One region of the Pseudocitrobacter sp. 73 genome, then DNA from elsewhere that is predicted to be linked to it. Evidence: predicted binding sites of a transcription regulator. Region 1 holds the regulator's gene; each other region holds the start of a gene.

Region 1 (5,590 bases):
TCTCATATTCGCGATGCGAATTAATCTTTTTTATCCAGCCATCACCCGTTTGCATCATTTCGCCCAGATACATCCTCGCAACCTGTGCTATTAACATTTTCCCCTGATGAGATAAGGCATTGCGCCGCTTAATGTTAATAAATCGCATTTGTTACAAGACGCAACGAAATATGTGCGCTTTGTCATAGTCCTGCGTTTTGCTTGCGAAAAAGGATTGATAATTCGCGTCGCGAAAAATAATCTAATCCTGTAGCAAAAGGTGCTTTTCACTACGCTACTTTTTTATCTGTTTTTTTATTTTTAGCCTCTGCTTTGCAGCGGCATTTTAAAAGTCAAAGAGGATACACATATGCGTACGTTCAGTGGCAAACGTAGTACGCTGGCGCTGGCTATTGCCGGTGTAACAGCAATGTCGGGCCTGGTGGTTGTTCCCCAGGCGAGTGCAGCAGGCTTTATCGATGACTCTACGTTAACGGGCGGCATCTATTACTGGCAGCGTGAACGTGACCGTAAAGATGTAACCGACAACGACAAATATAAAACCAACCTTTCTCACTCTACCTGGAACGCCAACCTCGATTTCCAGTCCGGCTATGCTGCTGATATGTTCGGCCTCGATATTGCGGCGTTCACCGCTATCGAAATGGCGGAATCCTCAGAAAGTGGTCACCCGAACGAAATTGCGTTCTCGTCTAAAAATAAAGGCTACTCGGAAGATTACTCCGGCGATAAAAGCGGTGTGAGCCTTTATAAAGCCGCGGCGAAATTTAAATACGGCCCGGTTTGGGCGCGTGGTGGTTATATCCAGCCGACCGGCCAAACATTGTTAGCGCCGCACTGGAGCTTTATGCCGGGTACTTATCAGGGCGCAGAAGCCGGGGCGAACTTTGATTTTGACGACGCTGGCGCGCTGAGCTTCTCCTACATGTGGACCAATGAATATAAGGCCCCATGGCATATCGAAATGGATAATTTCTACCAGAACGATAAGCGCACGAAAGTCGATTATCTGCACTCCATCGGTATGAAATATGACTTCAAAAATGACCTGGTGCTGGAAGCGGCATTTGGTCAGGCGGAAGGCTATGTCGATCAATACTTCGCCAAAGCCAGCTACAAATTTGATATCGCCGGTAGCCCGCTGTCTACCAGCTATCAGTTCTACGGTACTCGCGATAAAGTAGACGATCGCAGCGTAAACGACATTTACGACGGCACTGCCTGGCTGCAGGCACTCACCTTCGGTTACAAAGTGGGTCAGGTTGACCTGCGCCTGGAAGGGACCTGGGTTAAGGCAGAAGGCCAGCAGGGCTTCTTCTTACAGCGTATGACCCCAACCTACGCCTCCTCAAACGGTCGTCTGGATATCTGGTGGGATAACCGTTCTGACTTCAACGCCAACGGCGAAAAAGCGGTGTTCTTCGGCGCGATGTATGACCTGAAGAACTGGAACCTGCCGGGCTGGGCTGTGGGCGCATCATACGTTTACGCCTGGGATGCCAAACCGTCTACCTGGCAGATCAACCCGGACGCGTACTACGACAAAAACAAAACTATCGAAGAGTCTTCTTACAGCTTTGACGTGGCGTACACCGTACAGGAAGGCCGCGCGAAAGGCACCCTGTTCAAATTGCACTTCACCCAGTACGACAACCACTCCGATATCCCGAGCTGGAGCGGTGGTTATGGCAACATCTTCCAGGATGAACGCGACGTGAAATTCATGGTTATCGCACCGTTCACTATCTTCTGATAAGCATACCGGCGGGCCGCAGCGCCCGCCGTGTCGTATAAGGCTAATAATATGAAAAAAACAGTGATGATTGCTGCGCTGGTCGCGACGCTGGCAGGTTGCGCCCAGTCTGAAGCACCGAAAGAAGATACGCGTTTAAAAGATGCCTATAGTGCCTGTATTAACACCGCGGAAGGCTCGCCGGAGAAAATCGAAGCCTGCCAGCAGGTGCTGAACGTACTGAAGCAGGAGAAGGCGCATCAGCAGTTTGCTAATCAGGAAACTGTGCGGGTAAGCGATTACCAGGCGTGCATTCTGGCGAGAAAAACCGGCAACGATCAGGCTGTGAAGAAAGATTGCGGGTTAATCTGGCAGGAAATTCGCAGTAATAATACTCCCCGTTAAGATAACGTGCCCGATAAGCTTGCTTGTCGGGCACGGCTGCATGAATGTGCAAACTAAGCGGGTATCAACATTATCGTATTCCCAGGTCGAAGCGATAAGATGAATTGTCCTGCCTCATCGGTGTGCCATTGAAGGTGACTGAAATCGATTACGGCACACTCCGGACCACCGTTTTGTAACGCCTCGCTACCGACGCCAACGCAGTACGTACCCGCGCTGACAGCGGAGGTGATCCCGCTGTGGGAATCTTCAAAAACTAATGCCTTATCTGGTGTGATCCCCAGTTGCGTTGCCGCCAACAAATAGGGGTCAGGCCAGGGCTTTCCTCTTTCGACATCATCACGTTCGACGATGATTGAAATCGCATCGTCTACACCCAGCATATGAATAACACGATCGATTTTCTTGCGCCAGCCGCTGGTGACGATACCGATGATGACCCCTGCATGGTGTAGGGCTGTAATAAACTCGGCAACACCCTTAATGGGCTCGTAATCCGCATTATTTTCTGCATCGATAATGTACTGCTGAACGATCGCCTGATCTTTCCTGGAAAGATCGCTGAAGAGTGCGCGAATTGTATGTGGCCCCGGTTGACCATGAATGTGTAGAGCAATATCTTCGTTGCTGATATCACGATCGTAAAGCTTGCCAGCCCCTCTCCATGCCTTCTCAATCACGAGGTTTGAATCGATCAACACGCCATCCATATCAAAAAGGACAGCAGTCAGTACGGGCATCGCTTGAGTCATTTTTCCCCCTGTATCTTCTGAAAACATTCTGTGACTTTTTATGGATAATCGGTTGAAACAGGGGCTATGTATAATGCTTTTTTTTCGCGCAGGGATAAAAAACGGGAATGGAAAATCGCCGACTACAGGCATTTGTTACGCTCGCGGAGCAGGGGAGTTACCATGCCGCTGCAGATGCGTTGTGTATCACTCAGCCTGCGTTAAGCAAACAGATCCAGGTGCTGGAGGACGATTTGGGTTTGGTGCTTTTTACTCGTGGGCGCCACGGTGCAACACTTACTTGCCAGGGGAAATTGTTCTACCCCGAGGCGTGCGAATTTCTGGTGCGTTACCGCGAATTGCGGAAATTTGCCGGGGATATCAAACGGGGGGCGACAGCCAAACTCGCCCTCGGGTTTGGGCTATCGACATATTCTCTTACGCCGCAATGGATTAATACTTTTCAGGCGCGTTTTCCTGATGTCACCGTCTCGCTCAACAACATTCCTTCAAGCGTGCAGTGCCGAATGCTGCTCGAAGGAGCGCTGCATATTGGTTTCTTGCGGCTGCCCGTTCTGCCGCCTCTGTCACATTTTGTGATTAAACAGGAGCGTCTGGTGCTTGCCGTTCCCGCGAATGCGTCTGTAAAAGAAGGATTACATCATCTTGTTGAACACTATCCGTTATTACGTCTCAGTACGCACGCCGCGCCGTGTCTGGCTGAGCAGGTTCGCATCATCCTCGCCGAGCAGTTTCCCGATGTGCATGCGGTATCCGTTTCCGACGATATGCATTCTTTACTGGCGCTGATCGGTGGCGGCAACGGTATTGCCTTTTTGCCTGAGAGTATCTGTAACGTTCTGCCTGCCGGGGTAAAAATGGTCGAACTGGCTAATGTCAAAGTGGGGTGGGAAATTGCGATGGCCTGGGATCCTACGCGAGAGCATGAAGGACGGGACAATTTTCTGCGGATGGTGATGGAAATGAAGCCATAGACCACCATAAAAAACCAGCCCGTAAGCTGGTTTTGTCATTTCAGTGTGAAAATTACTTCTCTACACCATCATGTGCGTGTTCATCTTCGCGGCAATCGCCTTCAGCGCAGTGACCATACAGGTACAGGCTGTGGTTGGTTAAGCGGATACCGTGTTTCGCGGCAATTTCACGCTGGCGAGCTTCGATGGAATCATCGCTGAATTCGATAACCTTGCCGCAGTCGAGGCAGATCAGGTGATCGTGATGGTGTTGTTGAGTGAGTTCGAAAACGGACTTACCGCCTTCAAAATTATGGCGCGTTACGATGCCCGCATCATCAAACTGGTTCAGAACACGGTAGACGGTCGCCAGACCAATCTCTTCACCCATGTCGATCAGGCGTTTATATAAGTCTTCCGCGCTGACATGGTGATTGTCTGGTTCCTGAAGCACTTCCAGGATCTTTAACCGGGGAAGTGTGACTTTCAGGCCAGCCTTCTTTAATGCGGTATTGTTGTCAGTCATGCGGAATCTGTCCTGTTGCTAAACGATTGACTTCCAAACGCGGAAGTATCACAGAGAGTGCACCGAGTGTAATGCGTCTCATTATAGAATGACGCCTTCTAAATGAAAACAGCAAGACCCAGGCGAATAAAGATTTCGAAAACGAGGCTTGACCAGCAAACTCGCTAAATTCAGAAGATATTGTACAGATTTGCGCTCAAAAGTTAAAAAATTGTAGCTATTATTTTGATTGCTTTTGCCTATTAATGCGGTGTGATTTAACAATCACACCGCAACAAACATCAGGCGTTTTTGATCTCTTCCAGATGCAGCTCTTCGGAGACCTGTTTAACCCATTTTTCTACACGTTCAGCGGTCAGTTCCGGCTGACGATCTTCATCAATAGCCAGACCCACGAAGTGATCGTCATCAGCCAGGCCTTTAGAGGCTTCGAAGTGGTAACCGGCTGTTGGCCAATGGCCGACGATGGTTGCACCGCGCGGTTCAATGATGTCGCGAATAGTGCCCAGCGCATCACAGAAGTATTCCGCATAGTCTTCCTGGTCGCCGCAGCCGAACAGTGCAACCAGTTTGCCATTGAAATCAACTTCTTCCAGCGTCGGGAAGAAATCATCCCAGTCGCACTGCGCTTCACCGTAGTACCAGGTAGGGATACCCAGCAGCAGAATGTCGAATGCAGCCAGGTCTTCTTTGCTGCTCTTGGCAATGTCATGCACGTCGGCAACGTCTTTACCAAGCTGTTTCTGAATCATTTTTGCGATATTTTCGGTATTGCCGGTGTCGCTACCAAAGAAAATGCCAACGATTGCCATGAGTTAAATAACCTCTTGAAACTTAATGATATGGTGGTGGCGTATTGCCCACAGATAAGGGCAATCATAGCAGAACAGAGAAGGGTGCGGAATCAGCAATCGTACCGGACTGCACACTCTGCTACATGAAAGCGGGGTTTTATGAAATTTTCAGAGCTTTTCCTGCGCGCGAAGCAGGGCTAACTGGCTCATCAGAATCTCTTCGATAAGCTCACTGCGACTCATATCGCGCGCGGTTGCCAGTTCGTTCAGGGCATCTACCGCATCGCTATTGAGTTTCAGTTCGACACGCTTCAGGCCGCGAACTTTATCGCGTTTTAATTGATTACGCTTATTGATGCGCAGCTGTTCGTCACGCGAAAGCGGATTGGTTTTGGGTCTTCCCGGCCGACGCTCATTTGCGAACAAAT
Region 2 (5,590 bases), on a different contig from region 1:
TAGCTTTCGAGACGGCTGGTTGAATAATCATCACTGTTGATCATCCCTTCCACTTTACCGGTGGAGCCTTCATCCAGACGCGTGTTGTTGGTCTTTTCGTAGTTGAAATTGAGTTTCGACGTTCCCCAGTCCCAGATGCCGTTGTAGGTGATGCCGTAGTTCTGGCGGTACATGCGGTTGGTTTCGTCACCATAAAGCGTCTGCACTAACCCGCCCGGGCTGACGTTGCTGTTGCTGTACTGAGTATCGCCCGCGTAGATATTACCCTGGCGACTATAGCCATAGCTGAAGTCGACAATCTGCAACGGGGTGATTTTCCACGATACGACTGCGTTGATATCTTTATTACGCACGCCTTCACGCCCCGCAGCAGCGGAACCGTTCTGGGCGGTATTGATGTCATAGGCATCAGCGTCCGTTTTGTTCAGGTTGCCGTACAGACGCATGGTCAGCGCATCTCCGGCCAGCGGGCCGCTCAGGTTGAAGTTAGCGCGTTTGGTCGCGCCTTCTTTGCTGTCTTCCGGCTGATTGGTGAACAGAGAGAGCGAGCCGTGCCAGTCGTTAGTCGGACGTTTAGTGATAATATTCACCACCCCGCCCGCCGCACCAGAACCATAGCGCGCCGCCGCCGGGCCACGAATCACTTCAATGCGATCGACCATTTCCGCCGGAACCCAGTTGGTATCACCGCACGTATCACGTTCCCCGCGCCAGCTGTAACGCACAGAGTTACGCGATGTCACCGGTACGCCATCAACCATAATCAGGGTGTTTTCCGGCCCCATGCCACGGATATCGATCTGGCGGTTGTTGCCACGGCTACCACTGGCACTGTTTCCCGTCAGGTTAACGCCAGGCATTTTGCGGATGATGTCGGAGAGGTCGTTCACCGGCGGGCTTTTCTGGATATCTTCAGCGGTGATGGTAGAAACGCCTGGCTGCTGCTTGAGCTCCTGCTCAGCGGTAACAATCATGGTTTCGTTATCGGCAAGCGATTCTGTCGGCTCCTCGTTGGCGGCCCACGCAGTGGTGCTCAGCAAGCTGGCTAAAAAGAGGGCTATTGGTTTTTTTCGTGTTGTTACAGAAGTATACATTCCATCATTCCCTGTCATGAATCATAAAATCAATTGCGCATACTAATGATAATTATTCGCATTTCACATATGATTCATGGAATCTCCTTCACATCTCCTTTTTTGCGTAAGAAACAATCAAATCGATAGATTTTGTGAAGGCGGGATGTCAGGCACAAAAAAACCGGGCAAACATTGCTGTTTGCCCGGCTTGATAATCAGGAGGTTGATTAACCGTTGCTGCGGCTTCCCCCGCCACGACGTGGGTTACTGACCTGGCTGTGACGTTTTACCGCACGGCGAATCTGATTCGCTTTCATGCGACGTCTGTCTTTCTCAACCGCCACTTTTGATGCGGTTTCAGGCGGCAGTTCAACCAGCTCACGCAGGTAGTTGGTCTGCGCCAGATCCAGTTCGGTATACCCGCCGCGCGGCAGACCTTTCGGCAATGGAATATCGCCGTAGCGAACGCGGATAAGACGGCTAACCTGCACGCCAACGGCTTCCCAAAGACGGCGCACTTCGCGGTTACGGCCTTCCGTCAGGGTCACGTTGTACCACTGGTTGATACCTTCCCCACCGGTAAACTTGATGGTTTTAAACGCCGCCGGGCCATCTTCAAGCTGTACGCCGCGAGACAGCTCGCGCACTTTGTTGTCATCAATCTGGCCAAACACGCGTACGGCGTATTCACGCTCAACTTCGCGGCTCGGGTGCATCAGGCGGTTTGCCAGCTCACCGTCGGTGGTGAACAACAGCAGCCCGCAGGTGTTGACGTCCAGACGACCGACGGCAATCCAGCGCGCGCCGCGCAGTTTTGGCAGACGATCGAATACGGTTGGGCGACCTTCAGGGTCGTTACGCGTACAGAGTTCACCTTCCGGCTTGTAATAAGCCAGAACGCGACAAATTTGTTCTACGGATTCTTTAACGGAAATCAGATGACCATCAATACGAATTTTAAGGCCAGGGATCACTTCAACGCGATCGCCGAGTTTGGCGATTTTGCCGTCGACGCTCACGCGCCCCGCTTCAATAATCGCCTCGATTTCACGACGGGAGCCGTGGCCGGCACGCGCCAGCACTTTTTGCAGTTTTTCGCTTTTATCGCTCATAGAGCTTCCTTCCGGTGTCGCCTTCACAGGCGTCTGGGTATACTTTCAAAAACAATGCGTTGAGTTCAGTTAAACCCTAACTCATTGAAAGGTATCTTTTACACGTCAAATGGCGCACCACGTGCGCCATAACAATAATTCGTGGCCGCGTATCTTACATGAATTTCTGATGAAAAGATTCATCTGGTTTATTCACGTTTACAGGAACGGCTTCACATCGCCCACACCTTCACGCAGCACCACTGGCGCGTCGTCAGTTAAATCAATGACCGTGGTCGGTTGTTGGCCCAGATAACCACCATGAATAATCAAATCGACCACTTTTTCCAGACGATCTTTAATCTCTTCCGGGTCAGATTCGGTAAATTCGCTGCCCGGTAACATCAGGGAGGTCGAAAGCATTGGCTCGCCTAACGCCTCAAGCAGCGCCTGCGCAATCGGGTTAGACGGCACGCGCATGCCGATGGTTTTACGCTTTTCCTGCAACAGACGGCGCGGCACCTCTTTCGTCCCTTTCAGGATGAAGGTGTAATTGCCCGGCGTGTTGTTTTTCATCAGACGAAACGCCACGTTATCGACATAAGAATAGGTCGACAATTCGGACAGGTCACGGCACATCAGCGTGAAGTTATGACCATCTGGCAGATGACGAATACGACAGATGCGCTCCATCGCGCCTTTGTCTTCAATTTTGCAGCCCAGCGCGTAGCCGGAATCGGTTGGGTAAACAATCACCCCACCTTTGCGCACGATCTCAACCGCCTGGTTAATCAGTCGCGCCTGCGGGTTATCCGGGTGGATGTAAAAAAACTGACTCATACTTCCCTCTCAGTAGAATTCTGTGGCGTCTCGAAGCGTTGCCAGATGCCCTCTACCCCGGCGGGTAGCCACAGCTTACGGCCCAGTTCTATCCATGGGCAGGGTTGATGAAAATCAGAACCCTGCGAGGCCAGTAACGCGTATTCTCGGGCATAGGTTGCAAGCTGAGCGCGCTCGTGTGGCGCCTGCTGGCACTGCGCGACTTCCATCGCATCGCCACCCTGTTCACTGAAGTGGGCCAGCAATCTTTTCAGCCACTTGGCAGACAGGTTGTAACGGGCCGGATGGGCCATTACCGCCACGCCGCCTGAATGATGAATGACATCAATAGCTTCCCTTATTGTACACCACTGTGGCGGAACGTATCCCGTTTTCCCGCGCGCGAGATATTTTTTAAACACATCACCCATGGTGTTCGCTTTCCCCTGCTCCACCAGGAAACGGGCGAAATGACCGCGTGTTACCGCGCCGCCGTCGGCCAGACGCTGTGCGCCTTCCAGCGCGCCGGGAATATGCGCTTTCTCCAGACGCTCGGCAATCATCGCCGCCCGCTCGTTTCGCCGCGCTTTTTGCTGATTCAGAAAGGCGGTTAAGGCCGGGTGCTCAATATCAATATTCAGGCCGACAATATGAATTTCGTGATTTTCCCACAGCGTCGAAATCTCAACGCCGGTTATTAAGTTCAGCGCCAGACCGGCGCGCGCGATCTCTGCCTGCGCCAAAGGGATGCCATCGACAGTGTCATGATCGGTGATCGCAAGCGTACCCACGCGCATTTCCAGGGCGCGATGCACCAGCGCTTCCGGCGTCAATCGACCATCAGAGGCGGTGGTATGGCTGTGAAGATCGTAAATCACTGCGTATGTTGTGTCGCTCAAAACGGCTCCCGTTGGGCTAATATTCGTATAAGACGGCTCATCATAACGTTTACTGAGGAATTTCTAAAATCAGGGGTTGACTTTGATTCATCGAACTAGTTAACTAGTACGCAAGTTCACTTAAGCAAGGTATCGGCAAATGAAGACGCAAATCAATGTACTGCATGGTTGGTGGCGCACTCCCAGATAACGGGCAGTGTCATCACGTCTGCATTATGCAAACAGATACCCGGCCCGCCACTGAGCGGGCTTTTTATTGAACACTTATTTTACAGAACAGGCGAAACAAACAATGCAAACATCAAAACCAACGCTTGAGCTTCTGACCAGTGACGCGATTTATCGTGAAAACCCCACCGCGCTGTTTCATCAGCTATGCGGTTCACGCCCGGCCACGTTGCTGCTGGAATCTGCGGATATTGATAGCAAAAACGATTTAAAAAGCCTGCTGCTGGTCGACAGTGCGCTGCGTATCACCGCACTCGGTGACACTGTCACTATTCATGCGCTAACCGAAAACGGCGCGTCACTGCTGCCGCTGCTGGATGCGGCGCTGCCAGCGGGCGTTGACAACCAGCATCAGGCTAGCGGCCGCGTGCTGACTTTCCCGGCAGTCAGCCAATTGCTGGATGAAGATGCGCGTCTGTGCTCACTGTCGGTTTTTGACGCGTTCCGCCTGCTGCAAACGCTGGTGACGCTGCCAGAAGACGAGCGCGATGCAATGTTCTTCGGCGGGCTGTTCGCTTATGACCTGGTGGCCGGTTTTGAAGACCTGCCAACGCTTGAAAGCGACACCTCCTGCCCGGACTACTGCTTCTACCTGGCGGAAACCCTGCTGGTGATTGACCACCAGACCAAAAACACGCGCATTCAGGCCAGCCTGTTCACGCCATCATTGAGTGAAAAAGACAGGTTGCTGCAACGCATTGCGGAGCTGCGCCAACAACTGAACGAGCCGCCTGCGGCTTTGCCGGTGGAAACTGTTGAACAGATGCGCTGCGAGACCAATCAAAGTGATGAAGAGTACGGTGATGTGGTGCGCAAAATGCAAAAAGCGATTCGCGCCGGGGAAATTTTCCAGGTGGTGCCGTCTCGTCGCTTCTCACTGCCCTGCCCGTCGCCGCTGGCCGCTTATGATGTTCTGAAAAAGAGCAACCCAAGCCCGTATATGTTCTTCATGCAGGATAACGACTTCACCCTGTTCGGCGCTTCACCGGAAAGCTCGCTGAAATATGAAGCCACCAGCCGCCAGATTGAGATCTACCCGATTGCCGGTACCCGCCCACGCGGTCGTCGCGCAGACGGTTCTCTGGACCGCGACCTTGATAGCCGCATTGAGCTGGAAATGCGCACCGACCATAAAGAGCTGTCGGAGCATCTGATGCTGGTTGACCTCGCGCGTAATGACCTGGCGCGCATTTGTACACCGGGCAGCCGCTATGTGGCGGACCTCACCAAAGTTGACCGTTACTCCTTCGTAATGCATCTGGTTTCTCGCGTTGTTGGCGAGCTGCGTAAAGATCTCGACGTGCTGCACGCCTATCGCGCCTGCATGAACATGGGCACCCTGAGCGGCGCACCGAAGGTTCGCGCGATGCAACTTATCGCAGGCGCAGAAGGCAAGCGTCGCGGCAGCTACGGCGGCGCGGTCGGCTACTTCACCGCTCACGGCGATCTGGATACCTGCATTGTGATCCGTTCCGCC
Region 3 (5,590 bases), 120 kb from region 1:
AAGTCATCCAGCCCGCCCGGCAGCCACGGTGGCAGAATGTTAAACCCGTCGGCGGCTTCGTTCTCGAACCACTCCTGGAGCGTATCGGCCACCTGTTCGGCACTGCCGACGATGGTAAAGTGACCGCGGGCGGTAGCGACCCACTGATAGAGCTCGCGAATGGTGAAGTTGTTTTCATCGGCGATCTGACGGATCAGCTCCGGGCGCGATTTCATCCCTTCCGTCACCGGCAGAGGCGGCAGCGGCCCATCGAGATCGTAGTCCGCCAGATTGATCGCTCCTCCTGCCAGACCATTGAGCAGCTCAATCCCGTCGGATTCGACAATCAGCGAGGTAATTTTGCGGTACTTTTCCTGCGCTTCTTCTTCCGTGCGGCCAACAAACGGCGCGACGCCTGGCATGATTAGCACGTGATCCGGGTTACGGCCCGCCGCTCCGGCGCGCGTTTTGATATCGCGGTAGAACGCCTGTGCGGTGTGCAGATGCTGATGGGAAGTAAATATCACCTCGGCGGTGGCGGCGGCCAGCGCGCGTCCGCTCTCGGATTGCCCGGCCTGGACAATCACGGGTTGCCCCTGCGGCGAGCGTGGCACGTTCAGTGGGCCCTTCACCTTGAAGAATTTTCCCCGGTGATGTGTGGCGTGCACCTTCTGCGCATCAAAGAAAACGCCGGAGGCTTTATCGCGGATGAATGCGTCGTCTTCAAAGCTGTCCCACAGCTTTTTCACTACATCAACATGTTCGGCCGCGCGCTGGTAGCGATATTCATGAGGATGTTGCGTATCAAGATTGAAGTTGTGCGCGGCGGCGTCAGTCGCGGTCGTCACCACGTTCCAGCCTGCACGACCGCCGGAAATGAGATCCAGCGAGGCGAATTTTCGCGCCAGGTTGTAGGGCTCTTCATAAGTGGTGGAGGCGGTGGCGATAAAGCCGATATTTTTGGTTAACGGGGCGAGGGCGCTGAATAAGGTGACGGGTTCAAAACCGGCCACTTTGGCGCTGCCGCCTTCGGTTCCTCCGGCTGCGGGGACCGCCAGACCGTCCGCCAGAAAATAGGCGTCAAACAAGCCGCGTTCGGCAGTTTGCGCGAGCTGTTTATGAAACTCGAAACTGGTTGCGCCATCTGCTGGCTGGTCCGGATGACGCCATGCCGCGATGTGTTGACCACCGCCGGGCAGAAAAGCGCCGAGCTTTATCTGTTTAGTCATGTGCCTTACCTCCTGATGGGATGCGGGATGTTCCGCCTGGAGGCCAGAATAGCGAGGGAGTTCCGCTAATTTGAAATAACAAATGTTGAATAGATTATCTGTTTTTTGGTTATAGTCAGACGACGACAGCAAGAATGCAGGCTGGCTTGAGTGAACTTTGTATTAATTGTTACGCTAAATTAGCGATAACTTTGCTTGTAATCGAGAGTACGCCTAAGGAGGTAGGTTATTATTTAGTTTTACCAATAGTTCACCCGCCTTTAATTTGCGATAACGTATAATCAGCGGGGTGCACCAGGATAAAATAACTTAAAAAACACGATGATGGTTGGGTTTTACTGGATATACGCAATAATTATAATTAAAATCATCGTGGCATTTATAAATTGCAGGGTCTTCAATCCGCCACGGGGTGGAGCGGGTTTAATCTTGGGTAAAAGAGAGAAAAATAGAATCGTATCATGGATATATCCCTGCAATTATCAATCAAGTTTATTAACGAACTCATAAAAATCGTCTCTCCGGAGTTAGTCAAACACATGGAGCGGACGGCCATCGTCGCGATGGAGCTCTGCGATTATCTTGAATTGAGTAAAGAGCAGCAGAAAAATGTCTATATTGCTGCATTACTCCATGATATTGGGGAGCTAATCGATATACGCAGTCGCGAGTACGGTGATTTTCATTCTAATAATGAATTGCATCAACGTTATACTTATAACATGCTGAACGGTCTTGATATTTTTGAGCAGACTAAAGCGATTGTCTATACGCGTCGTGCGGGGTATGAAGACAAACATCAGCAGGAAAAGGCCATCCTCTCTTTCTGCGATCGATTTGAGTACGATTTGCGCCTGTACCCGGATAACCTGGCTTCCTGTAGCGAGGATATCTGCAATGGGTTTGCTCAGCGTTACAGTGATTTCCCCGCTGAGTTTTATGATTTTCTGAATACTGTCAGCCAGCGGGAATATTTTTGGTTCCGTTTGCAAACCGATAATATTCCTCGGGTTGTTAATGTTATCTCGCCGATAAGAGTCATTCATCTGGATATCGATGACTTCCAGCAAATTTGTACGCTGATTGCCCGTATTGTCGATACCCATAGCGGATTTACAGCGGCCCACAGCATGACCGTAGGGCTTGTGGCGAGAGAGCTGGCATATTACAGCGGAATGACCAGCTACGATCAGCAGCGAATTGAAATTGCCGGTTATCTTCATGATATCGGCAAGCTGTATGTTCCTATTAGCTTGCTTGAGAAAAAAAGCGCGCTCTCGCGCAAAGAGTACAGCATGCTGAAAGAGCACAGTTATAAAACCGCAGAAATTCTCAGCGTTGTGACGGAATTAGGCGAGATTGCAGCCTGGGCAGCGAACCACCATGAACGGCTTGATGGTTCAGGATATCCTTACCATCTGAACCGTATTTATCTCGATATCCCCAGTCGTATTGTGGCGGTGGCAGACTTCTTTACCGCATTGACAGAAGTCCGTCCGTATCGTGGCCCACTGAGTATTCAGGATGCCCTGGACATCATGGATAAAGCTGTAGAGGACGGTTCGATTGACGGTGAAATCGTCGCGCTGCTGCATCAGCATAAAGAGGCTTTTTACAGTATTGTTAACCAGGCTCGCGAAGGGGGCAAGGCGCTGGTGCGGGATGTGGCGTCTATTCCTTAATAGTTGGGCTGCGATCGGCATAGATAACCAGCCCAATCCCTGACAATGTCACCACGATCGACATCAGCATTCGTACTGTTAATGCCTCACCCAGAAACACCATTCCACCCAACGCCGCCAGACAAGGCACGCTGAGTTGTAGGGTACTTGCCGTGGCCGGGCTGAGCATCGGCAGCAGGGAATACCACAGTAAATAGGCGGCGCCTGACGCCAGCGCGCCCGAGATGACCGCCAGCATAAATCCGCTCGCATCTATATGGCTTTGCATTCCGCTTAGCAGAAAAACGACCAGCGCAATCGGCACTGCCAGAATAAAATTCCCGGCGGTGGCAGCAGCGGCATTTTGTACACGTTTCCCGGTAATGCAGTACGCGCCCCAGGCGGCGCCGGATACGATCATCATTAACGCCGCGCTGAGCGGAGGGCGCGCTGCGCCAGGCAGCAGCAATAGCACCAGACCTGCCATGGCGGCGATGATACCGACGGTTTTCAGCAGCGTCAGGCGCTCGCCGCCCAGAAATCCCCACCCGGTCATGACCAGTTGTACTGTGCCAAATAACAGCAATGCGCCCATTGCCGCGCCCATCGAGACATAAGCAAGAGAAAATGCGAAAACGTAGAGCGCGAGCAGGCAAGCGTTCAGCCAGTTAAATTCTGGTTTCTTCTTAAGGGCGGGGAGCTGGAGCAAAAGAAAAAGCGCAATCGCGCCGCTGAGCAGGCGCACGCTGCTGAAAGAGACCGCATCCATATGCAGACCCTTTAATGCCAGACGGCAGAGCAGGGAATTTGCCGCGAACGCGACCATCGCCAGAATAATTTTCAACAGCACCGATATTCCCCCTCTGTATAAGCGCTCCATTCTACAGGCTCTGCTTCGTGCGTCATCCCTTTCATTACCCGGCTAATTATGCTTGATTGCTAAAATTTAATGAGTATAGTTCTCGTTCTCTTTATCGTTTGCGGTGAGTTCTGACGCTGTTCATCGGGCGTACAGGCAAATAAATAAGCATCGCCGCAAACGTCATCTTCAGCGTCTTTCACGAGCGAATTATGCACAACACAAAGGGTTTCACTTCTCCATTACGCAAAACGCTGCTGGCGTTAGCGATAGGCAGCGTAGCGCACTCCGCCAGCGCGGCAACCACCAGCGATACTCCGGCTAAAAAAGCCCAGGAAGAGACGATGGTGGTTCAGGCCGTAGAGGGCAGCGATTTTAAACCGGGCGGCGACCAGCCGGTTCCGGCCTACCTTGATGGACAAATCGCCCACGGCGGGCGTCTGGGCATGCTGGGCGAGCAGAAAGCGATGGATGTGCCCTTTAACGTCATTGGCTACACCTCAAAATTGATGGCCGATCAACAGGCGAAAACCATCGCCGATGTGGTCAGCAATGATGCGGGCGTGCAGACGGTGCAGGGCTACGGTAACTTTGCGGAAACCTATCGTATTCGCGGCTTTAAGCTCGATGGTGATGACATGACCATGGGCGGCCTGGCCGGCGTGGTGCCACGTCAGGTCATGGATACCCAGATGCTGGAGCGCGTGGAAGTCTTCAAAGGCGCTAACGCCTTGCTGAATGGCGCGGCGAGCAGCGGTGTCGGTGGGATGATCAACCTTGAGCCGAAACGGGCTGAAGATACGCCAATCACCCGCGTGGGTGTGGACTACACCTCTGACTCTCAGGTGGGTGGTTCGCTGGATCTGGGGCGTCGCTTTGGTGATAACAACCAGTTCGGCGCGCGCGTGAACGTGCTGCACCGCGAAGGAGAGGGGGCGGTCGATAACGACAAACGCCGCACGACGCTGGCGTCGGTGGGGCTGGACTATCGCGGCGATCGATTCCGTTCATCTCTTGATTTTGGCTACCAGAAGAAAACCTTCCACGGCGGCACGATGGGCGTCAACATCAGCGGCGTCGATTTCGTTCCTTCCGTTCCGGATACCACCAAAAACTACAGCCAGAAATGGGGCTACAGCGATATCGAAAATGAATTCGGTATGGCGAAAGCTGAATATGATCTGACCGATAACTGGACGACCTACGCGGCCTGGGGCATGCAGCATGGTCATGAGCAGGGAACCTACAGCGCGCCGAAGCTGATTAATGCCAATGGTGATGCGACGGTTGGTCGTCTGGATACCAATCGTCTGATCGATTCTTACAGCGGAATGGGCGGCGTGCGCGGTAACTTCGATACCGGGCCGGTCAGTCATCAGGTGAATATCGGTTATGCCGCACAGGTACGCAAAGATGCGACGGCATGGCGCATGTCCTCCAATAACCCGACCACGAACATCTATGATAATCATGATGTTGCGATGCCAGATAACGCGTGGTTTGGCGGTAATTATACCGACCCGCTGACCACCTCGCGCAGCCGCGTTCAGGGCTGGCTGTTCAGCGATACGCTGGGCTTCTTTGACGACAGCGTGCTGCTGACGGCGGCAACGCGCTACCAGAAAGTGGTGGTACGTAACTACAGCAACGCCACGGGCAATGAAGACCTCTCTGGCCGCTACACGGAAAGCCGCTGGACGCCAACTGTGGGCCTGGTCTACAAACCGTGGGAAGAAGTCTCGTTCTACGCCAACCATACGGAAGCACTGCAACCGGGCTCTAATGCACCGAGCACTGCCGCCAATGCCGGGCAAAGCACCGGTATCGCACATTCCAAACAGAACGAGCTGGGCGTGAAGGTG

Evidence for each region. Region 1 encodes Fur, which represses iron uptake genes when iron is present. Its sites were predicted from a motif close to ATAATAATGAGAACNACTATCAA; they were not measured.
Region 2: F0Q32_RS20760 (TonB-dependent siderophore receptor) is a predicted target of Fur. The motif match lies at 1,134-1,156, and genes of this name have one in related genera.
Region 3: F0Q32_RS19005 (TonB-dependent siderophore receptor) is a predicted target of Fur. The motif match lies at 3,819-3,841, and genes of this name have one in related genera.

Annotation. Positions count from the first base shown of each region.
Region 1 is NZ_VTZO01000020.1:160,192-165,781, forward strand. Features, by position in the region: partial or broken gene F0Q32_RS26835 (hypothetical protein) at 154-270, opposite strand; gene chiP (chitoporin) at 350-1,753, shown strand; gene chiQ (ChiQ/YbfN family lipoprotein) at 1,805-2,137, shown strand; gene F0Q32_RS19555 (HAD family phosphatase) at 2,191-2,889, opposite strand; gene F0Q32_RS19560 (LysR family transcriptional regulator) at 2,997-3,863, shown strand; gene fur (ferric iron uptake transcriptional regulator) at 3,916-4,368, opposite strand; gene fldA (flavodoxin FldA) at 4,650-5,180, opposite strand; gene ybfE (LexA regulated protein) at 5,331-5,590, opposite strand, start outside.
Region 2 is NZ_VTZO01000022.1:38,679-44,268, reverse strand. Features, by position in the region: gene F0Q32_RS20760 (TonB-dependent siderophore receptor) at 1-1,094, opposite strand, end outside; gene rluB (23S rRNA pseudouridine(2605) synthase RluB) at 1,304-2,188, opposite strand; gene F0Q32_RS20750 (L-threonylcarbamoyladenylate synthase) at 2,387-3,007, opposite strand; gene rnm (RNase AM) at 3,004-3,885, opposite strand; Trp leader region at 4,049-4,143, shown strand; gene F0Q32_RS20740 (anthranilate synthase component 1) at 4,178-5,590, shown strand, end outside.
Region 3 is NZ_VTZO01000020.1:42,072-47,661, forward strand. Features, by position in the region: gene F0Q32_RS18990 (LLM class flavin-dependent oxidoreductase) at 1-1,208, opposite strand, end outside; gene F0Q32_RS18995 (HD domain-containing phosphohydrolase) at 1,670-2,890, shown strand; gene F0Q32_RS19000 (DMT family transporter) at 2,880-3,719, opposite strand; gene F0Q32_RS19005 (TonB-dependent siderophore receptor) at 3,941-5,590, shown strand, end outside.